4 regions of the Pantoea sp. S18 genome follow, and region 3 is predicted to be linked to each of the others. Evidence: riboswitches for the same ligand, from Rfam matches in the RefSeq annotation. Region 3 holds a riboswitch; each other region holds the start of a gene.
What was found. Region 3 has a riboswitch for thiamine pyrophosphate ahead of VIJ98_RS23935 (FAD-dependent oxidoreductase). Riboswitches for the same ligand answer to the same signal wherever they lie in the genome.
Positions count from the first base shown of each region.

Region 1: linked by a shared signal. The riboswitch ahead of thiM (hydroxyethylthiazole kinase) and the one ahead of VIJ98_RS23935 (FAD-dependent oxidoreductase) in region 3 are both predicted to bind thiamine pyrophosphate.
Region 2: linked by a shared signal. The riboswitch ahead of thiB (thiamine ABC transporter substrate binding subunit) and the one ahead of VIJ98_RS23935 (FAD-dependent oxidoreductase) in region 3 are both predicted to bind thiamine pyrophosphate.
Region 4: linked by a shared signal. The riboswitch ahead of VIJ98_RS20540 (long-chain fatty acid--CoA ligase) and the one ahead of VIJ98_RS23935 (FAD-dependent oxidoreductase) in region 3 are both predicted to bind thiamine pyrophosphate.

Region 1 covers NZ_CP142688.1:2,801,582-2,809,111, reverse strand. Annotated here, with positions in the region: gene VIJ98_RS12945 (beta-N-acetylhexosaminidase) at 1-2,468, opposite strand, end outside; gene chiP (chitoporin ChiP) at 2,520-3,917, opposite strand; TPP riboswitch at 4,186-4,281, shown strand; gene thiM (hydroxyethylthiazole kinase) at 4,315-5,100, shown strand; gene thiD (bifunctional hydroxymethylpyrimidine kinase/phosphomethylpyrimidine kinase) at 5,097-5,897, shown strand; gene fbaB (class I fructose-bisphosphate aldolase) at 6,045-7,097, shown strand; gene VIJ98_RS12920 (GntR family transcriptional regulator) at 7,163-7,530, opposite strand, start outside.
Region 2 covers NZ_CP142688.1:731,308-738,837, reverse strand. Annotated here, with positions in the region: gene VIJ98_RS03305 (MFS transporter) at 1-1,036, opposite strand, end outside; gene sgrR (HTH-type transcriptional regulator SgrR) at 1,291-2,952, shown strand; TPP riboswitch at 2,988-3,083, shown strand; gene thiB (thiamine ABC transporter substrate binding subunit) at 3,130-4,116, shown strand; gene thiP (thiamine/thiamine pyrophosphate ABC transporter permease ThiP) at 4,116-5,702, shown strand; gene thiQ (thiamine ABC transporter ATP-binding protein ThiQ) at 5,686-6,387, shown strand; gene VIJ98_RS03280 (DedA family protein) at 6,384-7,148, opposite strand; gene polB (DNA polymerase II) at 7,413-7,530, shown strand, end outside.
Region 3 covers NZ_CP142689.1:864,190-871,719, reverse strand. Annotated here, with positions in the region: gene VIJ98_RS23945 (MFS transporter) at 1-1,200, shown strand, start outside; gene VIJ98_RS23940 (6,7-dimethyl-8-ribityllumazine synthase) at 1,295-1,732, opposite strand; TPP riboswitch at 1,908-2,027, shown strand; gene VIJ98_RS23935 (FAD-dependent oxidoreductase) at 2,157-3,101, shown strand; gene thiS (sulfur carrier protein ThiS) at 3,085-3,282, shown strand; gene VIJ98_RS23925 (thiazole synthase) at 3,286-4,044, shown strand; gene VIJ98_RS23920 (ThiF family adenylyltransferase) at 4,056-5,021, shown strand; gene VIJ98_RS23915 (ABC transporter ATP-binding protein) at 5,018-5,734, shown strand; gene VIJ98_RS23910 (ABC transporter permease) at 5,718-6,452, shown strand; gene VIJ98_RS23905 (ABC transporter substrate-binding protein) at 6,462-7,394, shown strand; gene fepB (Fe2+-enterobactin ABC transporter substrate-binding protein) at 7,489-7,530, shown strand, end outside.
Region 4 covers NZ_CP142689.1:116,730-124,259, reverse strand. Annotated here, with positions in the region: gene VIJ98_RS20555 (hypothetical protein) at 76-774, opposite strand; gene VIJ98_RS20550 (3-oxoacyl-ACP reductase) at 1,051-1,818, opposite strand; gene VIJ98_RS20545 (acyl-CoA reductase) at 1,919-3,367, opposite strand; gene VIJ98_RS20540 (long-chain fatty acid--CoA ligase) at 3,364-4,446, opposite strand; TPP riboswitch at 4,548-4,675, opposite strand; gene VIJ98_RS20535 (DksA/TraR family C4-type zinc finger protein) at 4,788-5,054, shown strand; gene VIJ98_RS20530 (NYN domain-containing protein) at 5,391-6,080, shown strand; gene ddpX (D-alanyl-D-alanine dipeptidase) at 6,099-6,659, opposite strand; gene VIJ98_RS20520 (DEAD/DEAH box helicase) at 7,156-7,530, opposite strand, start outside.

The DNA.
Region 1 (7,530 bases), on a different replicon from region 3:
CCCGGCACCGGCAGACGATAGTGAATACCGGCTTTATCCATCTTGCCCAATTCACGCTGGCCTAACAGGTTGGCGAAACGCTGCCAGTCCTGATTGCGCTGTTGCTGGTTAACGAAGTGGGTTTCGCCACCTTTAAAGGTGCGGCCCTGTTGATAATCCAGCTCCCACTCCGCGCGGTGCCAGCCACGTTCAGCCACCGACAGCAGGCGTGGGAACACCATGTAATCCATCTGCTGATCGGTACGCGTGGTTTCGCTCCACAGCTGCACCGAAATGCCGTATGCGCCCGACCACGGCTTATTCGAGGTGGCATCAAAGGTTTTGCCATCGCGATCTACCGAGGTTTCCGCGTTCTGCGGCAGGTTGTCTGGCGCGAAGCCAAACATCTTGCGCTCATCGCTGAAGCGCGTGCCCCAGTAATAGCCGCGTTCGTTAGGGTTCACTTCGTACGGGAAGTCCATATAGACGTAATCCGGATTGGAGATCACCACTTCGTAATCTTTCAGCGTCCAGTCGTTAGCGGTGTCAAAACCGCCCCAGTAGAGCGTGTCCCAGAAGTTAACGCGAACGCGCGAAGTGGCGAAGGCATGCGCGTCAGCTGCATCTTTCAGCCCATCTTGCCAGGCCTGCATCACCGGAATGCCGTGGGCTTTCACCATCTTGCTCACTTCCAGCGCGAAGTGACTTGGTAAGTGCTCCAGATCTTCCACCTTGCCGGACTTCACCACCGCCTGGCAGACCTGAGATTTTGCCCAGGGTTTGTCCTCTTTGCTATGGTCTAAAATGCCCGTTCCCGCTTTCGGGTTTTTGATATCGCTGTAGCCGGTTCCGAGGCGGATATTTTTCGCTTCATCACCGCCAAAGTGCCAGGTGGTCAACGGTTGACCCGCTTCACGGTGCATCGCCTGCACTTCACCAATCACTTTATCGACAAAGCGCTTTGAGGAATCGAGGCAAGGATTGAGATAGCTGGTGCGGTCGTACAACTGTACGGAACGGGTATTCGAACTATCCGTTGGATCCACCAGACGATATTCACTGGCCTGCTGTGGTTTACCCGCTTTCATGTATTGCTGATAACGCGCTTCCATCGAAATCACCGCAGCACGCGCGTGCGCAGGCATATCGATTTCCGGAATGATTTCAATGTTGCGCGCCTGAGCGTATTTGACGATCTCAATATAATCGGCGCGGCTGAAATGTCCGGTTCCGTTGTTATCTGTGAACGGACCAGAACCCAATTGCGGCAGCAGACATTGCTGCTCGGTGAGATCGTGACAGCGCTTGCTGCCCACATCGGTCAATTCTGGCAGACCGGGAATTTCAATGCGCCAGGCTTCATCATCGGTCAGGTGGAAGTGGAATTTATTCATCTTCCAGGCCGCCATCTGATCGAGCATGCGCAGCACCGCTTGCTTGCTGTGGAAGTTACGCGCCACATCAAGGAAGGCGCCGCGATAGGCAAAGCGCGGGGCATCCTTGGCTTCAAGCGTGGCGATAATCGGTTTGCCTTCAGCGGGCACCAGCGACAGTAGCGACATCAAGCCGTAATAGACGCCCGCCTGGTCGTAACCAATGATATCGGTGCCGCGCGGCGTGATGCGCAGTTCATAAGCACCAGAAACCGCATCTGCGCCACGGAAATGATTAACGGCGATACGAGTATGAACGGCATAACCCGCTGACTGCTGTTTGAGTCCCATCAAATCGAAGCGCTGCTTAACCGCATCGGCTTGATTGTTCGCCAATACATCCAGATGCAAAGTGACGCCACGGCTCAGATCGACATCGGCAGCATGAACTTTCACCGTGCGCGGCGTTGGGGTGATTTGTCCGCGCAACGCGCTGGCAGGCAGTTGCGCCACATCGGCATTCCTGGTGAAGCGACTTTGCGGCAGCATCAGCACGTTTTTATCGTCGGCGATGCGCTTCCATTGGTCACCAAACGGTTTAACGAAGTCGCTGAGGTTTTCGGTATCGGTGCTGGTGATGATTTTTGGCGAGGCATTGGCGGCGGTGACGTACCAGCGCGGCATCACGTCAGTGATAAACAGCTGCCAGTATTCATTGACGATCGGGATCTCTATCGATTCGCCGGCCGCGATACCTTTGAATTTTTCCGTTGGTTCCAGTCGGGTAAGATCGCCGACGATGTGCGTCATTTTGAACTGATCGTTATCGACCCGCAGCGTTTCGTGCACGTTGCTCATGTAGATCGCCCAGTTTTTGCTGGTGAGCGCCGGGCCGTTGTTGGTCAGCGTAATGGTGGCGGTATTGCAGGATGCCCAATCGGCGCCGAGTTTTGCGCAGTTCACGCCGTGATCGGCAGCCTGATTGTCAGTGACCTGATACTGCACGCCGAACTGGCTGATTTGGTCAACGACCTGCTGATTGCTGCGCGGGGATGAACTGCAGGCGGCAAGGCCCATCACGCTCAGCGCCAGTAAACTGATTTTTAACTTTTTCATGCTGTTATCCTTTTCCACAGAGGTAAGTCTCTGGCTCCTGCCAGATCGGGGTCAAAACAGGGTGAATGGCGCGACGACCATAAATTTGATGTCTTTTTCGTCCTGAAAAATGTTGCCATAACCGCCGCTGTAGCTGGGAAGATCGCTGTGATTGTCGTAGCGGGTGTAATGCAGTTTGAATTGCGTGTCTTTGGCGCGGCCTTGCTGGATGGTGTAAACCAGGTCCATGCTCCATGCCGACTCTTTCAGGCGTTGGTTTTGGTCGTAAATCGGATTGGTGGAAGGCTTCGCGTCCCAGCCGTAAGCGTACGAAGTGCCGACCTGCCAGCCGGGTAATTGCCAGTGTCCTAGGTCGACCATCACACCGGCGAATAATGCTTTCTCACCGTTGGCGTTCCAGTCAGAGCGCGAATCCCACCACACATCCATGCGGCCATTCGAGCTGGCATAGGACGGCGTCATACGCTGCAGGAAGAAGCCCTGATTACCTTCGGCTTTTACCCATGTGCCTTCGAGACGGAAATCGAACGCGCCAAGCGTGTAGCCGAACGTCAGCGCCTGCAGCCAGGCGAGGCCATCGTAAACATCGTTGACCTGGCCCACGCCGCTGTTGTCACGATCCTTCGCACCGTAAAACTGATAGCTGGTGCGCAGTGGTGCATCGGCCAGCGGCAGCTGATAAGAGGCTTTGGCAAAATACTGATCCATGTAATTCGCCGCCTGGCCATATGCGCCTTCCAGCACCAGCGAGTTTTTGAAATCGTATTTGGCACCAAAGGATTGCAGCCACGGAATCTCCGTCACGCCATCGGCTTTGCGGAAGTTGTACATGTCGCGATACCACGGCGCTTTGTATTCGTCCGTCCACATCCAGGAGACGGAAAGGGCGCCCGCATCGCTAAAATCGAAGACGGTGCCAGCCTCAACACCGCGATAGGTGCCGGGCAGGAAACTCCAGTGCGGTGCCAGCAGCGTCTGTCCGCTGGGTTGCAGATAGCCTGCGCGCAGCCAGTTATCCTGCCATTTTGCCTTGATCGCCGCTTTATAAAGACTTAAGCCGCTCTTATCTCCGCTCCAGTCCTCGTCCCAGCGTGTACGGGCATTGCTGAAACCAATTTCATTCGGTGCTGCCGGGCCGCCATTGCTTAACTCCACTGCGCCAAATGCCGCCAGATCGAGGCCAATCACATCACCGGCATAACCGGATGAGAAGTCGAGATTGGCGTTAGCAGAGGCGTGATGCAGATTGGCATCGTACTGACCGTACGAGCCTTTTTGCGGATCCATCTCTTTACGATCGCGCTGGCGTTGCCAGTAAAACAGGTTGCCAGAGAGTGTGGAATCTTCGACAAAACCCGTGGCGTGGGCGGAGGGAACAGGGACAAAAGTACCGGCAAACAGGGCAGAGATAATGGCCGCAGAGAGCGGCGCGCGTGGAATCCGACGCATAGCAAATCCTCCGTGATGCTTCCATGAACAATTAATAAATCCGTATTGTTTCGTCATGAAACAAGTTGTGGGGGATGCTATTTTTCGCGACGCGAATTATCAATGGGATTTATTACAAAGTATGACATGGCACGCAAAAAGAAGGGTTTTTAAGGACTTTATTCAATCAGTTAGATGAACTTGTAAAATGTAACTTTGCGAGCAAGATCCACAGAGAAGGCGGCGATTGCTTGCTTTAATCTGGCTTGTTCCCTATGCTCGCCAACGTAGTTTTGACTCGGGGTGCCCCTCTAATACAGGGCTGAGATACACCCGCTGACCTGATCTGGATAATGCCAGCGTAGGGAAGTCAGATGCCTGACCGCATTCGCCTTCTTGATCGCCGGTTGGGAGCCTTATGAAACAGCCTGACCTTCTTTCCCCCGCGCAACTCGCGCACTCTTTGCAACTGCTGCGTCAGCAAGCGCCGCTGGTGCACTGCATGACCAATGACGTGGTGCAAACCTTTACCGCCAACGTGCTGCTGGCACTGCAAGCTTCGCCCGCGATGGTGATCGACCCAGAGGAAGCGGCGCAGTTTGCCGGTTTTGCCGATGCGGTGTTGATCAACGTAGGCACCTTAACCTGCGATCGTCGTGATGCGATGCTGGCGGCGGTGCAAGCAGCGCAAGCGGCAGGCACACCGTGGACGCTGGATCCGGTGGCGGTCGGTGCTTTAAGCCTGCGCACCGCCTTCTGCCAACAGTTGCTGAGCCTGCAACCGGCAGCGATTCGCGGTAACGCTTCAGAAATTCTCGCCCTGGCGCATCAGGCAATCGGCGGACGCGGCGTCGACAGCCTGCATCAACCCGATGCCGCGCTGAGCGCCGCTCAGCAGCTGGCGCGTGATTTCAACACAATTGTGGCAGTGACCGGTGAAGTCGATTACGTCACCGATGGCGCGCAGACATTCTCGATCCCCGGCGGCAGCCCGTTGATGACGCGCGTTGTTGGCACCGGTTGCGCGTTGTCAGCGGTGGTGGCGGCCTTCACCAGCTTGCCAGGCGATCGCCTGCAACATGTGGCTGCGGCTTGCCGCGTGATGTCGTTGGCCGGTGAACTGACAGCACGTCAGGTTGCCGGACCGGGCAGCTTTGTCGCTGCCTTCCTCGATACGCTGTGGACGCTGGAGGTGAAGGCATGAAACGCATCAACGCATTGACCATTGCCGGCACCGATCCGAGCGGCGGCGCGGGTATTCAGGCCGACCTGAAAGCCTTCTCCGCATTGGGCGCTTACGGCACCAGCGTTATTACCGCGCTGGTGGCGCAAAACACCTGTGGTGTGCAATCGGTCTATCGCATCGCACCGGATTTCGTCGGCGCACAGCTCGATTCAGTGCTGGATGATGTGCGCATTGATGCCGCGAAGATCGGCATGTTGTCCGAAACCGCGATAGTCGAGGTGGTCGCCGAGCGGCTGAAACGGGCCAGCCTGCCGTTTGTGGTGCTGGATACGGTGATGATTGCCAAAAGCGGCGATGCGCTACTGTCGCCAGATGCCGTAGCCAGCGTGCGTGAATTGCTGCTGCCGCAGGTGTCGCTGATCACGCCGAACCTGCCGGAAGCCGCGGCGCTGCTGGGACGCGCTATGGCGCAGGATGAGAAGACCATGTTGCAGCAGGGCGATGCGCTGCTCGATCTCGGCTGTGAAGCGGTGCTGATGAAGGGTGGGCATCTCAGCGATGCCGAAAGTCCGGATTGGCTGATTACCCGCGACGGACGCCAGCGCTTTACCGCGCCGCGTGTTAATACGCGCCACACGCACGGCACAGGTTGCTCGCTCTCTGCGGCGCTGGCAGCGTTGCGTCCGCGTCATGATGATTGGGCTGCAACGGTGGCCGAAGCCAAGGCGTGGCTACAACAGGCGCTGCTGCACGCCGATTCGCTGGAGGTCGGTAAAGGCATTGGGCCGGTGCACCATTTCCATCAATGGTGGTAGGGCGTAACGCCAGATTGCCGCTTTTTCACTGCGCATCCGTCTGAAAAATGGAGTCAGCAATTTGCCAGTCTGGCGCTTTCCGGTCCAGGCTGTTGGGGGCGAATCGGCATCGGCCGGTTCCAATCCAGCCATTTATCAGGAGCGAACATGACGGACATCGTACAGTTATTGGGCAAAGAGGCGGACAGCCTTCTTCAACATCGCTGCATGACCATTCCAGCGGATAGCCTCTATTTACCAGGCGCGGATTATGTTGATCGCGTGATGATCGACAACAATCGTTCTCCCACCGTACTGCGCAACATGCAAACGCTGTACAACACCGGACGTTTAGCGGGCACCGGCTATTTGTCGATTCTGCCGGTCGATCAGGGCGTTGAGCACTCAGCGGGTGCCTCCTTCGCAGCTAATCCGGCTTATTTCGATCCGAAAAACATCGTTGAGCTGGCGATTGAAGCCGGCTGTAACTGCGTGGCCTCCACCTACGGCGTGTTGGCCTCAGTTTCACGTCGCTACGCGCACCGCATTCCGTTTATGGTGAAGCTCAACCACAACGAAACCCTGAGCTATCCGACGCAATATGATCAGACGCTGTACGCCAGCGTTGAACAGGCCTTTAATCTGGGTGCGGTGGCGGTTGGCGCCACCATCTACTTTGGTTCTGAGCAATCGCGTCGTCAGATTGAAGAGATCTCGGCGGCCTTCGAACGCGCGCACGAGCTGGGAATGGTGACGGTTCTATGGGCCTATCTGCGTAATGATGCGTTCAAGAAAGACGGCGTCGATTATCACGCCAGCGCCGATTTAACCGGCCAGGCCAACCATCTGGCGGCGACTATCGGCGCGGATATCGTTAAGCAAAAGATGGCTGAGAATAACGGCGGCTATAACGCGGTGAAGTTTGGTCACACCGATGAGCGCGTCTACAGCAAGCTGACCAGCGAGAACCCGATTGATTTGGTGCGTTACCAACTGGCGAACTGCTATATGGGCCGCGCGGGATTGATCAACTCTGGCGGCGCTTCTGCCGGGGAAACGGATATCGCGGAGTCAGTGCGTACGGCGGTGATCAACAAACGTGCTGGCGGCATGGGATTGATTCTGGGGCGCAAGGCGTTTAAGAAGACGTTGAAAGAGGGCGTGCAGCTGATTAATGCGGTGCAGGATGTTTATCTGTCAAAAGATGTGACCATAGCCTAAATGTAAAAAGGTCAGCATAAATGCTGACCCTACGTAGGGTCGCCATTCATGGCGACCTCGTCCATTTAAGGTGCCTCAAACCACTCACTATTACGCTCGGCAATCGGCGTAATGGTCAAAATCATCTCCTGCAGATGACGGCGCATCGCGCTCTCAGCGGCTTCAACATCATGCGCTTTCAACGCGTTATAAATATCTTCATGCTGCTGAATCAAACGCTCCGGCGGCGACACTTCGCTCAGGGTCAGAAAACGCACTCGGTCCATGGTGGCTTTGATATTCTCTACCGTTTCCCACGCCAGCAGGCAGTTAATCCCTTCCGCAATCAGGCGGTGAAACTCATCATCCAGCCCTAAGAAGGCCTGGCTGTCATGACGTTCGGCGGCGAGACGCTGCAGCTGCAGGTTGTGCTCCAGCGCCATCAATCCGCTGG
Region 2 (7,530 bases), on a different replicon from region 3:
TGGTGAACAATGTCGTCGCCGCACCCGCGCGGCCCGGCATTAAATCCTGGAACCACAACATGCCAATCCCTGCGATGATGCCGATAAAGGCAGCGTTGAATAGTTGCAGTACCATCAATGCAGTACGCGACTGGAACATCACCAATCCGAGATAAAACACAATCGCCGCCACCAGCGCCAGCAGCATCAGTTTGCGTTTGCCGGTGCGCCGCGCGTAATGCCCGGCCAGCAGCATGATTGGAATCTCTAGCCCGGCGGCAGTGCCCATCAGCAATCCCGCCAGCTTCTCCGGTAGGCCAAGCGTAGAGCTGATATACAGCGGCATATCAATGATATACATGGTGTTGCACGCCCACATGGTGACGGAGGCGATAAACAGCAACCGCACCTGGCTGTCTTTCCACGGGCTCAGCTGCGTCAGCACCTCTTCAGGCGATGCCACCACGCGCGGCACCGACGGCAAGGTACGCCAGATCAGCAGCATGCTCAGCAGGAAAATCCCCGCCGCCACGCAAAACAGCGTCACAAAGCCGTAGTTGAGCGCCAGCGCAAACGACAGCGGCGGCCCAATCACCCACGCCAGCGACAGCTGCGCACGCATCACCGAGCTGAACATCACCACTTCACGCGCCGACTGATCGGCATATTCGCGCGCGAGCGCAAACACCTGCGGAATCGACACGCTGGCCAGCGCCGACAAAAACACGCCCAGCGTCACCAGCGTTAAATAGTGGCGATTAAAGGCAAACAGCAGCGCATTCAGCGTCGCCATCAGGCAGCAAAACAGAATCAGGTTGCGGCGATCGCCCTGGTTATCGGAGCGTTTCGCCATCAGCAGGCTAATCACAATCCCGGCGATCGCATTGATGGTAAAGAACAAGCCGACCCAGAACGGACTTACCTGCACTTCACGCGTCAGAAACAGGCTCAGCGTCGGCGCCTGCAGCGCACCAGCCACGCCGGTCATAAACGACACTGCCATAAATGAGAGATAGACCGGATTGATGCGACGTTGACGCGTTAACAGCGATTTCATGCAGAAATCCCTTTGCGAATAAAAAAGGTAGAGAAATGAGGGTAGAAGATTCTACAGCAAAACGAAAAAAGCCAGCAGATAAAGCGCTGCTGGCGGTGAAAATGCACCCTACTCAGAAAGAGGTTCCACGTCGGCGGAACCGCTGGCAGAGCGCCATTCATTGCTGAATGCCTCCCGCTCTTCCATTGCCGGGCAGTATGCCTCTAATATGAGGCAGGAAAAACTGAGCGATTCTGACAAGGAGTTCCCCTTTTATGTCCTCATCACGTTTGCAGCAGCAATTCATCCGCTTATGGCAAAGCTGTCAGGGGCAGGATCAGGAAACCACGCTCAACGAGCTGGCCGATCTGCTGCACTGCTCGCGCCGGCATATGCGTAACCTGCTTAACGCCATGCAGAGTGAAGGCTGGCTGATTTGGCAGGCGGAAGCGGGGCGCGGCAAGCGCTCGATGCTGAGTTTCTGCTATACCGGCCTGGCGCTTCAGCAGCAGCGTGCTGAGGATCTACTTGAGCAGGATCGCATCGAACAGTTAGTGCAACTGGTTGGCGATAAAAATCAGGTGCGCCAGATGATCGCGGCACATTTAGGCCGCAGCTTCCGTCAGGGTAAACACATTCTGCGCGTGCTCTATTACCGTCCGCTGCCCAATCTGCTGCCAGGTTCGCCGCTGCGCCGCTCAGAAACCCATCTGGCGCGACAAATTTTCAACGGCCTGATGCGCATAAATGAGGAAAAGGGGGAAATCGAACCCGATATCGCCCATCACTGGCAGCAAACCTCGCCGCTGCAGTGGCGCTTCTTCCTGCGCCCGGCGATCCGTTTTCATCATGGTCGTGAACTGGAAATGGAGGATGTGATTGCTTCGCTGGAACGCGTGCGCAGCCAGCCGCTGTTTTCTCACATCAGTAAACTGGATTCGCCCGCGCCCTGGACGCTGGATATCCATCTGAGCCAGCCGGATGATTGGTTGCCGTGGCTGCTGGCCAGCGTCAGCGCGATGATTCTGCCGCGCGAATGGCCAACGCTGCGTCAGTTTGCCCGCCAGCCGATTGGCACCGGCCCGTACAGCGTGGTGCGCAATCAGCAAACGCAGCTGAAGATCGCCGCTTTCGATGATTACTTTGGCTATCGCGCGCTGATTGACGATGTGTCAATTTGGGTGCTGCCGGAGATCAGCGATGAACTGGTGTACGCCGGAGTCAAACTGCAAGGCGAAACCGCCGATGAAAAATCGGAAGAGAGCCGTCTGGAAGAAGGCTGCTACTTCTTGCTTTACGATCAGCGCTCCGCATTGGGCCGCGATGCGCATTTCCGCCGTTGGGTGAGTTATCTGTTTAATCCGATCGCCTTATTGAATCATGCTGGCGTCGGCTATCAGCGTTACTGGTTCCCCGCTTATGGCTTGCTGCCACGCTGGCACCATCGCCGCGATCTCACGCCCGCCGACAAGCCAGCAGGTTTAACCCAACTGACGCTGAGCTGGTACAGCCATCACGTTGAGCATGAAGGTATCGCCAACGCGCTGCGACCGCTGCTGGCGCAGCAAGGTGTTGAGCTGATCACCCGCGTTGTGAGCTACGAAGAGTGGTTCGAGGGCGAAGGTGAAAGTGACATCTGGCTCGGCAGCGTCAACTTTACCTTGCCGCTCGAGTACGCGCTGTTCGCCCAACTGTTTGAGCTGCCGTTGATGCATCACTGCATCCCCATTGACTGGCAAGCCGATGCCGCACTCTGGCGGCAGAAGGATTTACCGTTGGCGGAATGGAGCAAACAGCTGATCGACAGCGATTATCTGCATCCGCTGTTCCATCACTGGCTGCTGCTGGAAGGACAGCGCAGTATGCGCGGCGTGCGCCTCAATACGCTCGGCTGGTTTGACTTCAAATCAGCCTGGTTTGCGCCGCCGGAGCTGTGATCCTTTCGCGCTGTCATATAAATGTCTAGAATGAGCCGTTCTCAACGGGGTGCCTTGAAATCAGGGCTGAGAGAAACCCGTCGAACCTGATCCGGCTAATACCGGCGTAGGGATTTGAGATGCCTCACTCCTCAGATCCTTTGCGACTCAACTTATCTTCTCCTCAAGGAGCGCAAAGTGTTAAACAAAGTTCTGCCTGTGTTGCTGCTGGTTGCTGCACCGGCTTTCGCTGCCAAACCGGTTCTCACCGTTTACACCTACGATTCGTTCTCTGCCGATTGGGGCCCCGGTCCAGCGGTAAAAAAAGCCTTTGAAGCGCAGTGCGGCTGCGAACTGAAGTACGTAGCGCTGGAAGATGGCGTATCGCTGCTCAATCGTGTGCGCATGGAAGGCAAAAACAGCAAAGCTGATGTGGTGCTGGGGCTGGATAACAATCTGGTGCAGGCGGCGGAGAAAACCGGGCTGTTTGCCAAAAGTAGCGTTGATACCAAAGCATTATCGTTGCCAGATGGCTGGCACAACGACACCTTCATCCCGTTCGATTATGGCTACTTCGCCTTCGTCTACGATAAAAACAAACTGAAGAATCCGCCGAAAAGCCTGAAAGAACTGGTCGAAAGCCCGGAAAAATGGCGCGTGATTTATGAAGATCCGCGCACCAGCACGCCGGGCCTTGGCCTGCTGCTGTGGATGCAGAAAGTCTATGGCGATAACGCGCCTGAGGCGTGGCAGAAGCTGGCACAAAAAACCGTTACCGTCACCAAAGGCTGGAGCGAAGCTTACGGCCTGTTCCTGAAGGGCGAAGGCGATCTGGTGTTGAGCTACACCACTTCTCCGGCTTATCACATTATCGAAGAGAAGAAAGAGAACTACGCCGCTGCCGAATTTAGCGAAGGCCACTATTTGCAGGTGGAAGTTGCCGCGCAGCTCGCCAGCAGCAAACAGCCCAAGCTGGCGCAGCAGTTCATGCAGTTTATGGTTTCTCCGGCTTTCCAGCAGACCATTCCCACCGGCAACTGGATGTATCCGGTGATCAAAAGCGATCTACCAGCCGGTTATCAAACGCTGCAGGTACCCGCCAAGGCGTTGCAATACACGCCAGCCGAAGTGGCCGACCATCGCGCCGCGTGGATCAGCGCATGGCAAAGCGCCGTTAGCCGTTAATGCCCGGCTGGTTAATTCCCGGTAGCGCCATCGCGCTGTTGCTGTGCGCGGTGGCGCTGCTGGCGTTTGGCGCATTGGTGATGGTTGCGCCGGCCACCGACTGGCGTGCGCTGCTCAACGACAGTTATCTGCATCATGTGCTGCTGTTCTCGTTTGAGCAGGCGCTGCTGTCGGCGTTGCTCTCGGTGCTGCCCGCAATCTTGCTGGCCCGCGCGCTCTATCGCCGCCGTTTTCCCGGTCGCAACCTGTTGCTGCGCCTGTGCGCCATGACGCTGGTGCTGCCGGTGCTGGTGGCGGTGTTTGGCTTGCTCAGCGTGTATGGTCGCAGCGGCTGGCTGGCACAACTGTGCGCGGCCATTGGCTTTGACTACCACTTTTCACCGTATGGCCTGCAGGGCATTCTGCTGGCGCACGTCTTTTTTAACCTGCCGCTGGCGACGCGCCTGCTGTTACAGGCGCTGGAGAGCATTCCCGGCGAGCAGCGGCAAGTCGCCGCCCAGCTAGGCCTGCGCGGCTGGAATCTGTTTCGCTGGCTGGAATGGCCATGGCTGCGCCGTCAGATTCTGCCGACGGCGGCGCTGATCTTTATGCTCTGTTTCGCCAGCTTCGCCACGGTGCTGGCGCTGGGCGGCGGACCGCAGGCCACCACGCTGGAACTGGCGATCTATCAGGCGCTGAATTTCGACTACGATCCGGGCCGCGCGGCGCTGCTGGCGCTGTTACAGCTCGGTTGCTGTTTGCTGCTGGTATTGCTGAGCCAGCGCTTTAGCAAAGCCATTCCCACCGGCAGCCAGAGCATTCGCGGCTGGCGCGATCCGCAGGATTCATGGCAGGCGCGCATCAGCGATACGTTGTTGATTAGTCTGGCGCTGCTGCTGCTGTTACCGCCTCTGGCGGCGGTAATCGTCGATGGTTTGCGCGGCGGCGTCGCCGGTGCACTGCAACAAGCGGCGCTGTGGCAAGCCACCTTTACCTCGCTACGCATCGCCGTGGGAGCCGGCGTGCTCTGCGTGGTGCTGACCATGATGCTGTTGTGGAGCAGCCGCGAGCTGCGTCAGCGCCAAAAAGTAATCGCCGCGCAGGCGATGGAGATGAGCGGCATGCTGATTCTGGCGATGCCGGGCATTGTGCTGGCGAGCGGTTTCTTCCTGCTGTTCAACGCCACCGTAGGTCTGCCGCAGCGCGCCGATGGTTTGGTGATCTTTACTAATGCCCTGATCGCCATCCCTTACGCCATGAAAGTGCTGGAGAATCCGATGCGCGATATCAGCGCCCGTTACAGCCAGCTCTGCGCTTCACTCGGCATATCCGGCTTCAACCGTTTGCGGCTGATTGAGCTGCGCGCGCTGAAACGTCCAATTGCTCAGGCGCTGGCGTTTGCCTGCGTGCTGTCGATTGGTGATTTCGGCGTGGTCGCGCTGTTTGGCAGCGCCGATTTCCGCACGCTGCCCTTCTATCTGTTCCAGCAGATTGGCGCCTATCGCGGTGCGGACGGCGCCGTCACTGCGCTACTGCTGCTGCTGCTCTGCTTGCTACTCTTTACTCTGATGGAAAAATTACCGGGTCGCCATGCTGACACTGAATAACCTCACTTACCTTTATCAGCATCTGCCGATGCGCTTCAGTTTTGCGGCGCAGGCCGGTGAACGTCTGGCGATCCTCGGTCCGAGCGGCGCGGGGAAAAGTACCTTGCTGAGTCTGATTGGCGGCTTTTTGCCAATCAATCAAGGCGCGCTGGTGATGAACGGCGTCGATCATGCCCACAGCGTGCCGTCGGCGCGGCCAGTTTCCATGCTGTTCCAGGAGAACAACCTTTTTCCGCATCTGACGGTGCAGCAGAACATGGCGTTGGGGTTACATCCGGGCCTGAAACTGACGCGCCAACAGCAGCAGCAAGTCTTGGATATCGCCGAGCAAACTGGCCTGCAGGCAATGCTCATGCGTTTGCCTGGCGAGCTTTCCGGCGGCCAGCGTCAGCGCGTGGCACTGGCGCGTTGCCTGCTGCGCAATCAGCCAATTTTGCTGCTGGATGAGCCTTTCTCAGCGCTGGATCCGGCGCTGCGCAACGAGATGCTGCAGCTGGTTCGTTCGGTATGCGAAAGCCGTAACATCACCTTGTTGATGGTGTCGCACAGTCTGGAAGATGCTCAGCAGATTGCGCCGCGCAGTTTGGTGATCGTCGATGGGCGCATCTATTGGGATGGCAGTACTGAGAGTTTGGTGCGTGGTGAAAGTGAGGCGGCCGCCATCCTTGGCGTGACATCGCGTTAAGCGAAGAAGACTTTCCATAGCAGATGGCGGAAGATCGGCATCATTGGATGGAACTGGATCGCAATAAACGTGCCCAGGCCAATTGCCGCCATTAGCGGAGCCAGCCAGCGCAGTCGCGCAGTCGGCAGATATTTCGTTGCCCAATCGACGGTTTTCCCGCTGCGCCACCAGCGCCACAGCAGCCAGCCACCGATCCACAGCAGCAGCGCCACCAGCAACAGCAACCACTTAAAGCTGCCGCCCTGTGCGGCCTGCGGCACGTCAATCGCCACGCCCGCCAGAATGCCCGGCATCAAATAAGCGGGAGGCCAGAGAATACAGCCAATCAGGTTAGGCGGCAGGAACTTGCGCACCGGCAACTCCAGCATGCCGGCCGCCAGCGGAATCAGCGGACGCGTCGGCCCCACAAAACGCCCTACCAAAATGGTGAGCATGCTGTGCTGGTGCAATGCATGTTCGGTTTTATCCAGCAAGCCCTTGTATTTTTGTATGTATTTCCAACGATGCAGCGGCCCCTGAAATTTCCAGCCGATGCCATACGAAACCCAATCCCCGATGAGGCAGCCAGCAAAACCTGCCGCCCACGCCGGGTAAAGACCAATTTGTCCACTTCCAACCAGCGCCCCAAGGCTGGCCATTAATACCGTGCCCGGCAACAGCAATCCCACGAATGCCAGCGACTCAAGGAAAGTCACCAGCGCAACGGCGATCAGCGCGTACTCCAGCGATTGCGAAAACAGGTGTTGAATCCAGGCTTCCATAAATATCCTCTGCGGAATATAGAGGCTGGATTGTCCAGAGCACGGGAGCCAGCGTCAAGGCAAGAATTGTAGGCTTTTCCGTCATCCTTCAAATTGCAGGTGCGTTGGCTGCGTGCGCTCGCCCCGGTCACTTACTCATGTAAGCTCCCGGGGACTTACGCACTTGCCGCCTTCCTGCAATTCGAATGATGTTGGAAAAGGGAACCAAATACACTGTATAAACATCCATGTTATACTTCATGCAATTCATTCTCTGGAGTTAACGTGACCGATCCGCGCGCAGGTTTTCTGCTTACCCGACATTGGCGAGATACGCCGACCGGCAGCGAAGTGGTGCTGTGGCTGGCAACCGACAGCGGCCCGCAGCGGCTGGTGCTGCCTG
Region 3 (7,530 bases):
ATGGATCAGGATTTAGCGATCACCAGCCAAATGGCCGGCGTGGTGAGCGGCATCTTCTTTATCGGATATCTGTTTTTACAAGTGCCAGGCGGGCGTATCGCGGTGAATGGCAGCGGCAAACGCTTTATTGCCTGGTCACTGACCGCGTGGATGGTGGTGTCGATCGCCACCGGTTTTGTCACCAATCACTATCAACTGCTGGCGCTGCGTTTTGTGTTGGGGATTTCCGAAGGCGGCATGCTGCCGGTGGTGTTAACCATGGTCAGCAACTGGTTCCCGGAAAAGGAGCTGGGACGTGCCAACGCCTTTGTCATGATGTTCGCGCCGTTAGGCGGCATGTTCACCGCGCCGATATCGGGTTACATCATCAATGTGCTGGACTGGCGCTGGCTGTTCATTATCGAAGGCCTGCTTTCAGCGGTGGTGCTGCTGGTGTGGTGGCTGGTGATCGCCGATCGTCCTGAAGAGGCGCGCTGGTTACCGGCACGTGAAAAGGAGTATTTGTTGCGCGAACTGGCGCGCGAAAAGGCCCAACATCTGCAAAAGGAACCGGTCAGCAAAGCGCCGTTGAAAGCGGTGTTTCGCAATTCGGGCCTGATGAAATTGGTGGCGCTCAACTTTTTCTATCAAACCGGCGATTACGGTTACACGCTGTGGCTGCCGAGTATCCTGAAAAATCTCACCGGCACCAACATGGCGGGCGTTGGCCTGCTGGCGGCGATTCCTTTTGTGGCGACGGTGCTCGGCATCTACGCCATTTCATGGTTAAGCGATCGCACCGGCAAGCGCCGTTTGTGGGTGATGGTGTCGCTTTTCTGCTTTGCCGCCGCCTTGCTGGCGTCGGTGGTGCTGCATGACAACGTCGCCGCCGCCTATATCGCGCTGGTGGTGTGCGGGTTCTTCCTCAAAGCAGCAACCAGCCCGTTCTGGTCAATTCCCGGGCGTATCGCCTCGCCGGAAGTGGCGGGCAGCGCGCGTGGCGTAATCAATGGGTTGGGTAATCTGGGCGGATTCTGCGGACCGTACTTAGTCGGGATCATGACGTTGCTGTATAGCCAAAATGTGGCGATTTGCTGGCTAGCGGGTTCACTGGTAATTGCGGGAATCTTTACGCTGTTACTGCCGAAAGAGTGCGATATCAATCCATCTGAAACGCGCCGAGATATGAAAGAAAATCATTTGATGAGTGTGAAACATTGAGTGAAGCGAGGCTGGCACTATTCTGAATATTAACCGTAGATATTAAGAATAAATAAAAAGGGAGCGCCTGATGAGGTGCTCCCTTTTTAATGCATCAATCAATCGACAGATTGTGAATAGCCAGCGCAGCGCGCGCCGCTTCTTTGCCTTTCTTGATGAAATGCTCGGTATAGAAGTTTTCAATAACATCAACCGGCTGGAAATTATGCGGCGTTAATGACACGGAGAACACCGGCACGTTGGTGGTCAACTGCACATTCATCAGTCCATCAACCACTGCAGCGGCAACGAAATCATGACGATAGATACCGCCGTCAACCACCAGCGCAGCGCAGACAATCGCATCGTATTTGCCGGTTTCGGCCAAACGCTTAGCAAGAAGCGGCATTTCAAATGCGCCAGGCACTTCCAGCACTTTTAATTCTGCTTCAACGGATTGATCGGCTAATTCTTTTTCAAAACCCACCAGGGCATTATGAACAATTTCTTTGTGCCAGCCGGCTTTAATAAATGCAATTTTAATGTTCTTCATGGATATTCCGACATCACCTGTAATTGGTTCTTGCGCATAAAATAATGTGTTTGTATACCATATGTTACGTTTGTGATCCACAAAGCCGAGGTAGCGATAAATGCCTTGCTGCTTATTTCCCTGTAAACCATCTGGTTATTCCGCGCTTGACGGCGACCATCGCCTGCAATACAAATAGACGCGTCGGGGGAGTCTCGCCAAAGAGACTGAGAGGCTAATAGCGCACTGCGCGGCTTAGCGACCCTTTGAACCTGACCCAGTTGATACTGGCGTAGGAAGACTGACAGTCTTGTTCTTTGGGCTGTCTGGCGCTCAGGCAAGCTCGATGGTTGCGCCATTTCCCTTCTCCTGTATCTGCGGGTCTCAGCTAACACTGAGAGGCCGATGTGAATTCCCCCTTTTTGAACATCCCGGAACCGGCGCTGTGAGCCGCTGGAGCGTGCTCGGCTGCGGCGTGGCGGGCTTATGCGTGGCTACTTTGCTGGCGGAACGCGGCGAAGACGTCCAGGTGATTGGCGATGACGCGCGCCGCCCGGCATCATGGTTTGCAGGCGGCATGCTGGCGCCCTGGTGTGAAGCCGAAAGCGCGCCGCGCGACGTCATCACCCTTGGACAACACGCCGCCGCATGGTGGCAACAGCGCGTCAGCAGCGTCGAGCATCAGGGCACGTTGGTGGTTGCGCCGCCGCGCGATAGCCAGGAACTCAACCGTTTCGCGCGTATGACCGAGCAGCACCAATGGGGCGATCCCGCCGATATCGAACCGGCGCTGGAAGGGCGCTTTGCGCGCGGTCTGTTTTTCGCCGGGGAAGCGCATCTCGATCCGCGTCTGGCGCTGCAGGAGATGCGAGACAAGCTGATCGCGCGCGGCGTGCCATTCAACAATCACGCGCCGAGCGGGCAGATTATCGATTGTCGCGGCATCCACGCCGCGCCGGAACTGCCGCGCCTGCGTGCGGTGCGCGGCGAAATGCTGATTCTGCACAGCGATGAAGTGCAGTTTTCCCGGCCGATTCGTCTGCTGCATCCGCGTTTTCCCTGCTATCTGGTGCCGCGTCGCGGTGGCCACTTTATGCTCGGCGCCACCATGATCGAGAGCGACGATGCCAGCGCCATCAGCGCGCGCGCCATGATGGAGTTGCTCAGCGCCGCCTACGCCATCCATCCGGCCTTAGCCGAAGCGCGCGTCATTGAGAGCGGCAGCGGGCTGCGTCCGGCTTATCCAGCGAATCTGCCGGAAATCCACTATCACAATCACACCTTTTATCTCAACGGCATGTATCGCCACGGTTTTCTGCTGGCACCGATGCTGGCAGAGCAACTGATGCAGCGTCTTTCTGGGGAACTTAAAAATGAACATTCAGCTTAACGGCCGCCTCATCAGCACGCAGGCAAACAGCCTGAGCGAATTGCTGATCGAGCAGCAAATTGACGCGGCCTGTGTCGCTACCGCCTACAACGGTGCGTTTGTGCCAAAAAGCCAGTACCACACGCAGTTGCTGGATGAAGGTTGCCAGCTTGAAGTGCTGTCACCGATGCAGGGAGGTTAAGCGATGTTTTACGATTTTGAGCCGCAATCACGCTTCCTGCTCGGCACCGCCGGTTATCCTTCGCCCGCCATTTTGCAGCAGGCGATTGCCGCCTCCGGCACCGACATCATCACCGTCAGTTTGCGGCGCGAAGGCGCGGCAGGCGCGGCTTTCCGTGAACTGCTGACCGGCCTCAATATTCGCGTGTTACCGAATACCGCCGGTTGTCACACGGTAAAAGAAGCCGTCACCACCGCGCACATGGCGCGCGAACTGTTCAATACCGCGTGGATCAAGCTGGAAGTAATCGGCCATGCCGACACGCTGCAGCCCGATCCTTTCGCGCTGGTGGAAGCCGCGCGCATCCTTAGCGAAGAGGGTTTTCAGGTGTTTCCGTACACCACCGAAGATCTGATTGTCGGCGAAAAGCTGCTGGCGGCGGGCTGCGAACTGTTGATGCCGTGGGGCGCGCCGATTGGTTCCGGTCAGGGTTTGCGTAACATCGACGGCCTGCGCGCCATGCGTGCATGGTTCAGTGACATTCCGCTGATCATTGATGCTGGCATTGGCGCGCCTTCGCAGGCGGCGCAGGCGATGGAGATGGGCTTTGATGGCATTCTGCTCAACACCGCCGTCGCCAAAGCGGGCGATCCGATCGGCATGGCCAACGCCTTCCGGCTGGCGATTGAAGCCGGGCAAGCCGCACGCGCTGCTGGCCTGATGGAGAAGCGCGACATGGCCGCTGCGTCCACGCCGATCTTTGGCCTGGCAAATCTGAGTTGAGGCAGGAAAACATGCAACGTTATCAACGCCAGATGATGCTGCCGGAAATCGGCGAAGCAGGGCAGCAGAAGCTGCTTAAGGCGCGTGTGCTGGTGGCGGGCGCGGGCGGATTGGGTGCCACGTTATTGCCGCAGCTGGTGGGCGCGGGCGTTGGGCATATTCGGCTGTATGACGACGACGTGGTGGCGCTGCATAACCTGCATCGGCAAACGCTGTTTACTGAGCAGGATATCGACCAGTCCAAAGTGCTGCGCGCGCAGCAGGCGTTACATCAGCGCAATCCGCAAGTGCAGATCGAGGCGCTGCAGCAGTCGCTGAGCGCCAGCAATGTGCAGCAGGCGCTAGCGGGATGCGATCTGGTGATCGATGCCGCCGATAACTTTGCCGTCACCTACCAACTTTCGGATGCTTGCATGACGGCGGGTATTCCGCTGATCAGCGCCTCGGTGCTGGGTCGGCAAGGTTACGTCGGCGGATTCTGTGGTGGATCGCCGAGCTATCGCGCGGTATTCCCGCGCTTGCCGTCATCGGCGGCGAACTGCAACACCGCCGGTGTGATGGGCCCGGCGGTGGCAACGCTCGGCGCGATGCAGGCGCAGATGGCGCTCAGCGTGCTGCTGGAGTTACAGCCTTCACCGCTCGGTTGTCTGGTGAATTGCGACTTCGTGAACTGGCATTTCCGCCAGTTCCGCTTTGATGACGCTGAAGAGCCGGAACATGCAGTGCCGTTTATCGACCCGTCAATGCTTGCCGCTGATGACTGCATTGTTGAACTGCGCAGCTGTGAAGAAGCACCGGTCAGCGTGGCGCATCACGTTGAGCGCATTTTGCCGCAGGCGATCGCGGCGTGGCAGCCGCCCGCCCAGCAGCGCATCGTGCTGGTGTGCGCCAGCGGCATCCGCGCCGCGCAGGCCGCCAGCGCGCTGGCGCAGCGTGGATTTCATCAGCTGGCGATTCTGGCGGCCAATCGCCCATGAATCAGGACATTCTCTTCAACGATGTGAGTTTTAGCTGGGGCGATAAACCGCTTTGTCAGAGGCTGAATTTGCAGCTGCGCGGCGGCAAAACCACGGTAATGCTGGGACGTAGCGGCATCGGCAAAAGTACGCTACTGCGGCTGGTGGCTGGATTACTCCAGCCGCAGCAGGGCGCGGTGCAGGGCTTAAGCGGCAATGTAGCGTGGATGGGCCAGCAGGATCTGCTTTATCCATGGTTGAACGTGCTCGACAACGTGATGCTGTCGGCGCGGCTCAGCGGCGAAAAGCCGGATCGTCCGCGCGCGCTGGCGCTGCTGGAGCAGGTGAAACTCAGCGACGTGGCGCATGCGCCGCCGCAGCAACTTTCGGGCGGCATGCGGCAACGCGTGGCGCTGGCACGCACGCTTTATGCGCAGCGCGACGTGGTGCTGATGGATGAACCCTTCGCCACGCTGGATGTGATGACCAAACTCAGCCTGCAAACGCTGACCGCCGAATTACTGCAAGGCAAAACCGTGCTGCTGGTGACGCACGATCCGCTGGAAGCGTGCCGCATGGCCGATGACATTCTGCTGCTGCAAGGCCAGCCGCTGGCCATCGAAAGCTGGCCGGCTCCCGGCGGTGACGCGCCGCGTGCGTTTGACCATCCCGACGTGCTGCAGGCGCAGGCTCAACTCTTCTCCCGACTGAATACCCATGAAAACATTGTTTAGCGCGATCTACCTGATCGTGGTGCTGTTGTGCGGCTGGCTGCTGGCGCGTCACAGCGGTGTGCCAACCTTCCTGCTGCCCGCGCCGCAGGCAGTGCTTGAAGCGCTTTGGCTGCATCGTCAACTGCTGTGGCATCACGCGCTCTATACGCTGGCGGAAATTGTGTTGGCGCTGCTGCTGGGCGTTGGCGCGGGTGTGACGCTGGCGGTGCTGATGGCGGCCAGTCCGCTGCTGCGTCGCGTGCTGTTTCCGCTGGTCACCGCCAGCCAGGCGATTCCGGTGTTTGCCCTTGCGCCGCTGCTGGTGCTGTGGCTCGGTTTTGGTATCGCCTCGAAAGTGGTGGTGGCGGCCTTGATTCTGTTCTTCCCGCTGTGCTTATCGCTGTTCGATGGATTGTGCCGCACGCCGGGCGGCTGGCTGGAACTGGCGCAAACCAGCACGTCATCGCGCTTCCGCATCTTCTGGCGCGTGCGCTGGCCCGCCGCGTTACCGCAATTTTTCTCCGGCCTGCAGATGGCGGTGGTTTTGGCACCGATTGGCGTGGTGATTGGCGAATGGGTCGGCGCCAGCGAAGGGCTCGGCTATCTGATGATGCAATCCAACGCGCGCCTGGAAACCGCCACCAGCTTCGCGGCACTGCTGCTGTTACTGATTCTGGCGCTGCTGCTTTCGGGCAGCGTGGCGCTGATGCGTAAGAAAATCCTCTGGCAATCTACATAAGGAAGTACCGTGAATACCCTACGAATCGCATTGACCGCGTTGCTGCTGCTGGCGACCGCTAACGTCCAGGCGGCGGAAAAAGTTCGCCTGCTGCTCGACTGGTTTATCAACCCCAACCACGCGGCGATTTTTGCTGCCCAGCACAGCGGTGCGTTTAAGAAAGAGGGGCTGGATGTGGAGATGATCGCGCCCGCCGATTCCGCTTCGGTGCCATTGCTGCTGGCGGCGGGCAAAGTCGATCTCGCCATCAGCTACCAGCCGCAGCTCTACACGCTGGTGGATAAAGAGGTGCCGGTGATCCGCGTCGGCACGTTGATTAATCAGCCGCTGAATACGTTGACCACGGTGTCAGGCGATATCCACTCCCTCAAGGATTTCGCTGGCAAAACCATCGGCTACGCGGTGCCGGGCACCGAAGATGTGGCGATCCACAATATGCTGAAATCGCAGGGCGTTGATGCTAACTCAGTCAAACTCATCAATCTGAATATGGATGGCACTTCTGCGCTGCTGACACACAAGATTGATGGCGCGATGACCATCTTCCGCAACTACGAGCTGCTGGATCTGAAAGACAAAGGCGCGAAGCCAACGGTGTTCAAGCCGGAAGATTACGGCGTGCCTGCGTATGACGAGCTGATTATTGTGGCAAACCAGAAAACTGCTGCGCAGGACAAACGTATTCCGGCGTTTTTACGTGGTTTGGATGAAGGTGTGGCGTGGCTGCGCGCGCATCCGCAGGAAGCGTGGCAGGCGTTTATTAAACAATATCCCGAGCTGAATACGCCGCTCAATCACGAAGCGTGGCAGGCAACGCTGCCGTATTTCGCGGAGCATAGCGCGGAGTTTGATCAGGCACGCTATCAGGCGTTTGGTGAATATATGAAAGCCAATGGCGTGATTAAGGCTGTGGCGCCGATGGGGCGTTATTCGCTGCAGTAATCTCAACCAGGTGCGCATGAATTTGTAGGGTCGCCATTCATGGCGACCGCTCTCACATAAAGAATTTCCCTTGCACCAACATTGGTTTTTGATAATGATATTTATTCTCAACTATCAAGTGATGGACAACCTGATG
Region 4 (7,530 bases), 230 kb from region 3:
CAGTAACAATAACTGGCACATAGATACGCAGCAGCATTTTTGATTGTGACCTCAGCCACTGCTTAAAGAAACGTTTCATGCTCTTCCCATCAATTTCGCGAGCACCTGAGCGAGTTCATATTCTGAAAGCCATTTATTCATGAGCGCACCAGCCCGAATAAATTCGGACTCAATGAGAAAATACATCATTTCAAGCCTACGTATGTATAGCGCCTGATAATAAGCCGGATGCATTACTTGCAATCGTTTTGTGCTTTCTGCCGCATTCTGGACGATACCATATATTGTCAGAACACCCACTGCGTCTCCAAAATAACCCCCAATACTTTTGGCAACAGGAAATCTGATATTCATTCCTACAATCACTGCCATTGTCGCCCCGACCGCAAAGGCGTTTGATGTCAGCGCGCTTGCCGCAATGTGAATATTTAACCGCATCAGATGGCTTTTAATTACCGCAATCTGCTGCATAGAACGGTGCTCAAGTTGATAATCGATGTAGGTTTTAAGAAGTTCGAAAACAATACGTCGGTCTTTTACCAGCTGCACTATTCCCAACATGAAACGCTTATCTTCGATCGCTTGGTTTTTGCAGACATCAAAATATTCATCAGTAAAGCACGATGCATAAAATGAAAGCCGGGTCGCCCCTTTATTGATCTTACTGACTTGTTCGGAAACTGCATCAATAACACCGGAAACGGCGTTATCGAGCTTTTCTGCCAGAATCCTTTGCGCCTGAAGCTGCTTTATGACCGCATCACTGTGGTACATATATATCCCTATAGTTAATTCCGTTAACCATAAAAACTATAGGGTAATGATATTACTCCGTGAAGATAAATTTTAGCCAGATGTGATCCTTATTCATAAAATAAGGATGTGCAAATCCGCACTTAAATGTGTGTTTTATTCGTTTCAGTAAAGAAAATACTGAGATGGGTTAGTGTATGAAATATCAATTATTTAATACGTAATTGCGTACAGATATATGTCATTCGTCTTGAGCTTATTAATGCGAAACGGTCGCCATTAATGGCGACCCTACGGTTAATTCATTACTAATCCGCCATCCACATATAAGGTTTGCCCGGTGACAAATTCGCTCCAGTCGGAGGTCAGAAACAGCACCGGGCCAGTGACATCTTCCGGCCGCGCGATACGGCGCAGCGGGGTTTGTGCGGTGAGGAAGTCGCGCACCTCTTCACGTGTTGCCTGGCTGGCATCGGTGGGATAAACCAGGCCGGGCGCCACGCAGTTAACACGAATCCCTAGCGGGCCGAGTTCGGATGCCAGCGTGCGGCTGAAGCCGGTCAGCGCCGCTTTCGCGGTGATGTAATCGTGGTACGGCACCGAAGGTCGCGCCACCAGATCGCTGGTCAGATTGACGATGCTGCCGCGCACGCGCGCACGCATTAAAGGCAGCGCCGCCTGGCAGACATTGTAGGCGGCTTTCACCGCACCATCGAACTGCGATTGATATCCCGACCACGACGTTTCCCAGAAACGTGAACGATTTTCGGTGTCGAAAACGTATGGTGCGAAAGCATTGTTGATCACCGCATCGAGGTGGCCGGTGGCGTTGACGATCTGCTCCATCATCGCGTTGACCTGTTGTTCAGAGGTGACATCTGCGGCAATCGCCAGCGCGTCGCCGCCTAATGCGCGGCACTCTGCAACTACGCCCGCTGCAGCAGCTTCATTGCGCAGATAGTTCACCACCACAAATGCGCCTTCAGCGGCGAAGGCTTTAGAGATTGCCGCACCAATGCCGCGACTTGCGCCGGTTACCAAAATGGTTTGGTTGGAGAATTTCATTGTTGCTCCTTAGGGATGGAGTGTGATTCAGCCAGGTGCGCATAAATGCGCACCCTACAAAACCCGTCGCGTCGTAGGGTCGCCATTTATGGCGACCGCGTCACTCCGCATACGGTGCGTAACTTTCGGCTGCAGCTTCTGCGCCCTGCTCGATCTCCGTGATGGTCACCAGATCGAGCAAACTAAAACGCCCGTCGTGATGCCAGCCCGCTTCCGGCGAGGTCATGTTGCCGAACGCTGCGATGCGGGTGACGCCCACTTGTCCGAGCAAAGCAGAGATGCGGAACAACTCATTCGGCGCGGCCGCCACGCCTGCGGTTTGCAGGAAATGCCGCTGCTGCGCCACCAAATCGACCACTTCCTCCAGCACATCCACGGACACCACTTTCAAGGTGCGGCCCAGCGCAGCAGGCGATAAAGGTTCTGCATGATCAACACTCACCACCGCCCAACGGTCTGACGCCTCGCCGTAAAGCGTACGATCGCCGCCCAGCGCACGTATCTCCTCGCCATTACGCCACGCGGCAATGCTGTTCATCTCATCATTAGCCAGCGGACGGCGCGGATGTTTGTACGCCAGCGCAGCGAGTTCATGGGCGATATAGCTGGCGAACTCATCCGGCGACACCTTGCCGCCGCGCTCGACAAATAGCATTTGTGGCGAGTAGCAGCCTGCCTGATCGTAACGCATCACGTCATACGCCACGCGGCGAGCCAGTTCCGCGCCCTGCCGAGCATTCAGCGCCGAACGCGCCACCATTCCGAAACTGATTTTGTGGCCGTGCGGCAGAAAGCGCGTGGTAACCGGCAAACGCTGTTGAATGGCCGCCAGCGTTGGGTTTCCGCCATAAGCCACCAGCGTATCGGGCTGGTGCAGCCATGTTGACTCGGTTTGCGCATCGCCGCCTTTCCACCACACCACCGCGATGCACTCGCCGAGTTTTGGATCGATTTCCGCCAGCAACTGCGCGAACCAGCTTGCCATCAGCGGCTCATTACCCGGCAGTTTGCCGATGGTGCCCGCCTTGACCAGCAGACCACAGATCAAACTCCACAGCGGCAAACCCGGCACGTTGCCCGCCCAGATATGCATCAACAGTTGCGGGCCAAACGCGCGCGCGAAGCCGCCTTTAGGGCGCGGCTGGAAATCGTCGAGCATCTGCGGATCGGCGAAATCCTCCGCCAGAAAGCGCTTCAGCTGCGGCTGACGAAAGGTTTTCAGGTAGCCGGTGAGGCCAAGCCGCACCATGTCGGCGTCGTAACCGGTGACGATAGGCAGCATCTTTTCGGCTTTGATGCGCAGTGGATGATGGCGATCGAGCAGTCGCGCTACCGCTTCATCAATGATGGCGATGATCTGCGCCACGCTTAGCTGATGAAGATAAGCGCGGGCGTTGGTGCGAATGCGCGCCGCGAGCGCCGTGATCTGCTGGTCATTAAGTTGCGGAACGCTAACATCAAGGAGCTCGCCGTGATGATTGAAGCTCAGCGTGTGCCACTGCACTTCGTCAGCGGAAAGGCCCGGCAAATGTCCGGCAACTTCTTTCACAGCGGTGCCTGCGCGCTGGCGAGAAACGCTTCCATGGTCAGCGAACAGCCTTTGGCATCAGCACCGGTCGCGCGTCCCAGCAGATGGAATCCGCCGGGCACCATCACGCCCGCGTCTTCGGTTAACAAGGCAGAAACCGAGTTGAAATGTGCCAGATCATGATGCACCAGCACGCCAACCTCGCCGTCCGGCACATCATCGCCGGTAAGCGGATTGACCACGCGCGTGCGGATCCAGTGCGGCCCGGATTTCACTGGCGGGCAGCGCTCATTGCCCGCATCGTAAAACTGCGTGCTGATTTCCGTCATGCCGTACATGTTGATGCAGTGTGAGCGCGGGATGCCGAAGGCGTGAGAGAGCGAAGCGTAGAATTCCTCTGCGCCAATCTCGCGCGACTGGCCTTTAAAACCGCCGGTATCGAGAATGCGACTGCCGGCAGGCAGCGCGAAGCGGCGTTGCTGGCGCTGCATTTCATCCAGCAGAGGCACGAAGCTGTAGCTGGCACCCAGCAGCGCATAAGGTTCACCGCTGGCTTCGGCCTGCTCGAGCGCACTAAACAGGCGATCGATATCGAGGCCATGCTCGCCCACCATTACTTCGCTGTCTGGCGTGCCACACTCCTGCATCGCCAAATCGAGATAGGTCGCCAGCGACGAGTTCGGCATCGCCACGGTATCCGGGAACAAAATGCCCATGCGGATGCGTTCGCTGCCCGCCATAAAGCGACGGCGGAAGTTGAGTAGCATCGATTTCTTCCACACTTCCAGCGTCGGATGGTAGCTGCACCCTTTTACCGTGCCGGTGGTGCCACTGGTCATGAAGATCTCGGCAATCTGGTCGATGGGACGGCAGCTGAGCGTCAGATCTTTGAAGGCGTTAATCGGGATGGCGGGAATGTTGCGCCAGCTTTTCACCGTCAGCGGCGTGCGTCCGCGCTGGATGGCGAAGCGGCGATAAGGTTGGTTGTGTGCGAACTGATAAGCGAAGATTTCGAGGGCCAGCTGGTTGAAATCGTCGTCTGAGGCCTCTTCATGCTGCAGGAATATCAGCAGAGCCTGGATGATGTGTGTTTCGTTCATGTACGTCGCCACCTTTGCGATTGCGCAGAAACTCTCAAGCACCGCCTGAAGAGCGCGAACTGTCCGCTACAAAGCACAAAGAGGGAATCAGGGCGCAATATCGCCCTGCGGTTCCGCATCCCTACGCCGGTATTAGCCGGATCAGGTTCGGAGGGTCACTACGTTGCCAACGCATACACGTCAGCCGGTAGAATCTCAGCCCCTTAACAGAGCACCCCTTGGAACAAGCCGCAGTCTAGGATGGCGCGCGATGATGTGTCAACCTTGTTAAATTCTGGCTTGTCCGGCATTCATCACGCCATGTCTTATACTTTGGGCATTAGTATTTGTGGAGGTGAAGTATGGCTGGCGGTTGGTCAGAAGACGGTGCAGTGCACAAACAAATTGATGCCACGGTCGATGACGCGGTGGCCCGCGCGCGCGAGAATCTCGGCCACGGTGAAAGTGCCGAGTTTTGCGACGAGTGCGGCGAACCGATCCCGGAAGCGCGTCGCGCGGCATTAGCTGGCGTGCGTTACTGCGTGAATTGCCAGAGCAAGATCGATAAAAAACAGGCGGCGATCAGCGGTTATAACCGCCGTGGAAGTAAAGATAGTCAGTTGCGGTAGTTATTTAGATTAATAATTCAGGTTACTGGATATTTTAAAATATCATTTGCACTCGTTACTTTTTATTAGAATTACCATTAATCTGAAGCAAGACCATTCGCATATCTCCCGATTATTCAAAGTTAAATACTGCAGCACTATTACTGGAACCGAAAGTAGCGCCTAAATTTATAATATTCATGGCTTAGATTTCCCCTTGAGCAACTTGAGTTTAGCCAGTAATGCTGATAAGTTAGCCACACAACTCAACCCTGTACGCAGCGATTCAGTTCGCTGGCCGTTAGGGTGAAAAAACCGGCTTAGGCCGGTTTTTTCGTATCTTAAGGAAGGATAAGAGTGCGTACTGCAATATTTATTGATGGATACAATGTATTTTATGGACTCCTTGCAGGTACGCCTTATAAATGGCTCAACTTGTCATTGCTGCTGTCGCATATATGCCGGGTACAGGATCCGGCTGCCATAATTGAAACAGTAAATTATTATACCGCCTCGGTTATTCCCCACCTCGCCACACGCGGCATTGAATCCCGACACGCTCAGGATACTTATATTCGCGCGCTGAAAACGACCGGAATAAATATCTTCACCGGACGTCATCGACTTGAGCACACTCGGGCTCCACGTTTTATCAGTAAAAACGTGCCAGCATCACGTCTGGATAAGGTAGATATCTGGGAGCTGGAAGAAAAAGAAACCGACGTGAATATTGCCATCAGTATGTATCGCTTGTTTGCTAAACAGCAGAAGTTGCCAATAGAAGAGAGGATCGCGCAGCTGGTATTAGTATCGGCTGACACCGACATGACGCCAGCACTCAAGGCTATTCGCGAAGATTATCCCGAAGTTCGCATCGGGATAATTTTGCCGCACCGCCAAGGCAACGTACGTGGTGTTCCGGGTTCACTGCAAAATCATAGTCACTGGATACGCAGAACGATCACCAATGAAGAGCTTGATGCATGCCAGTTTCCTGTTCGGGTTGCGACGCATAAAAAACCTGCGGTGAAACCCGAATATTGGTAGGCATGACAACCACACCATTCAACGCACAACGCAGCCAAACTGCTCATCAAGTAATGAATAGCTTTTCGCATTAGGCAGCTCAAAGTGCCACCATTCGGTTGGCATGGCGACAAAACCGCCGCCAAACATAATTGCGTTCAGTAGCAGGCGATTACGTTGTGCTTCGGCGGGGACATTCGGATGATAGGGATGCGATTCCACTTCCATCGCATCAAAGGCGGTGCCCATATCCAGCGGCTGGCCTTGTGCATCAAGTAACGTCAAATCAATCGCCACACCGCGACTGTGATTCGAACCCTGCGCGGGCGGCACCACATAATCTTTATCCGGACAGGCATCCCACAAGTGCCACTGCGCTTGCTGCGGCCGATAGGCATCGAGTACCAACAAACTGAATCCCGCCAGCCGGGCAATCTCAATGCTTTTTGCCAGTGCCTCGGCGGCGGCCGGATGCAGCAGCGCTTTGGTCTCCTGGTAAATGGCATAGCCTGCGATGTTATCCGCCGTGGCATATTTCAGATCGAAACGTAAAGCGGGAAAGGTTACGGCTAAATCAATCAGTTCAACAAACTGCGTCATATCATATCCTTTAAGCACTGGAATTAATCTCCGCTCATAACTTATCTACCTTTCTGAACATAAAGAGTTGGAATTTAAATTCTGGCCCCATAAAACTCTTTTATAAATACATAACAGCTTGTATTTCAGTTCATCCAACAAGACTTTTCAAGGTTTCTTTCGCAAGCAGTTTATTTCTTCTAGACTTGAGATGGACTTCTTCTCAGCACCATAGTCTCAGCCTCAAAATCAGGTTCTTGCCACGACGATTGCTATTTTAGAAACCAGCGAATATCCTCTAACCAAACTTTCAATGGCATTACTAATTTTTATTACGCGCCATCATGTTAATAATTTTTATTATTTCCACCATAAAAGAATTGATATGTTAAGTTATATATACTTGGCTTTAGTGCTTATGCCACTTTTGCAAATAAATTTTAAAAGTAAAACAGTTCAACTCGCTTCACTTAAAATTCAAAGCATTAAACAGCGTTAATTATATTATTATAAGCAATTACCCACCTAAATTTAATTTAGCCTCCAATAAGAATATCTCACTCTCTTCATTGTCTATCATAGAACTTATTATTTCCTTGTCGATTGTAACATCACCACCTTCTGACACTTTAAGATACTTATTATAATGACTGATAATCAAATCAGATAAGCCACGACTAAACCCATCGTTAATCAATGAAATTACAGTTTTGTTCAAGGTTCCGTATTTTAATTTAAGGTAAAAGTTTTCATCAATTAGTTTGATATCATGAATGACTTCAATGAACTTAAATATCTGATAATCTAAAAAATCATCCTCTTCTTTAATCCTAACTATTGCAAGATTTATTTTTTCAGCTCGCGTTTTCTTATTAATATTGACCCAATGCTG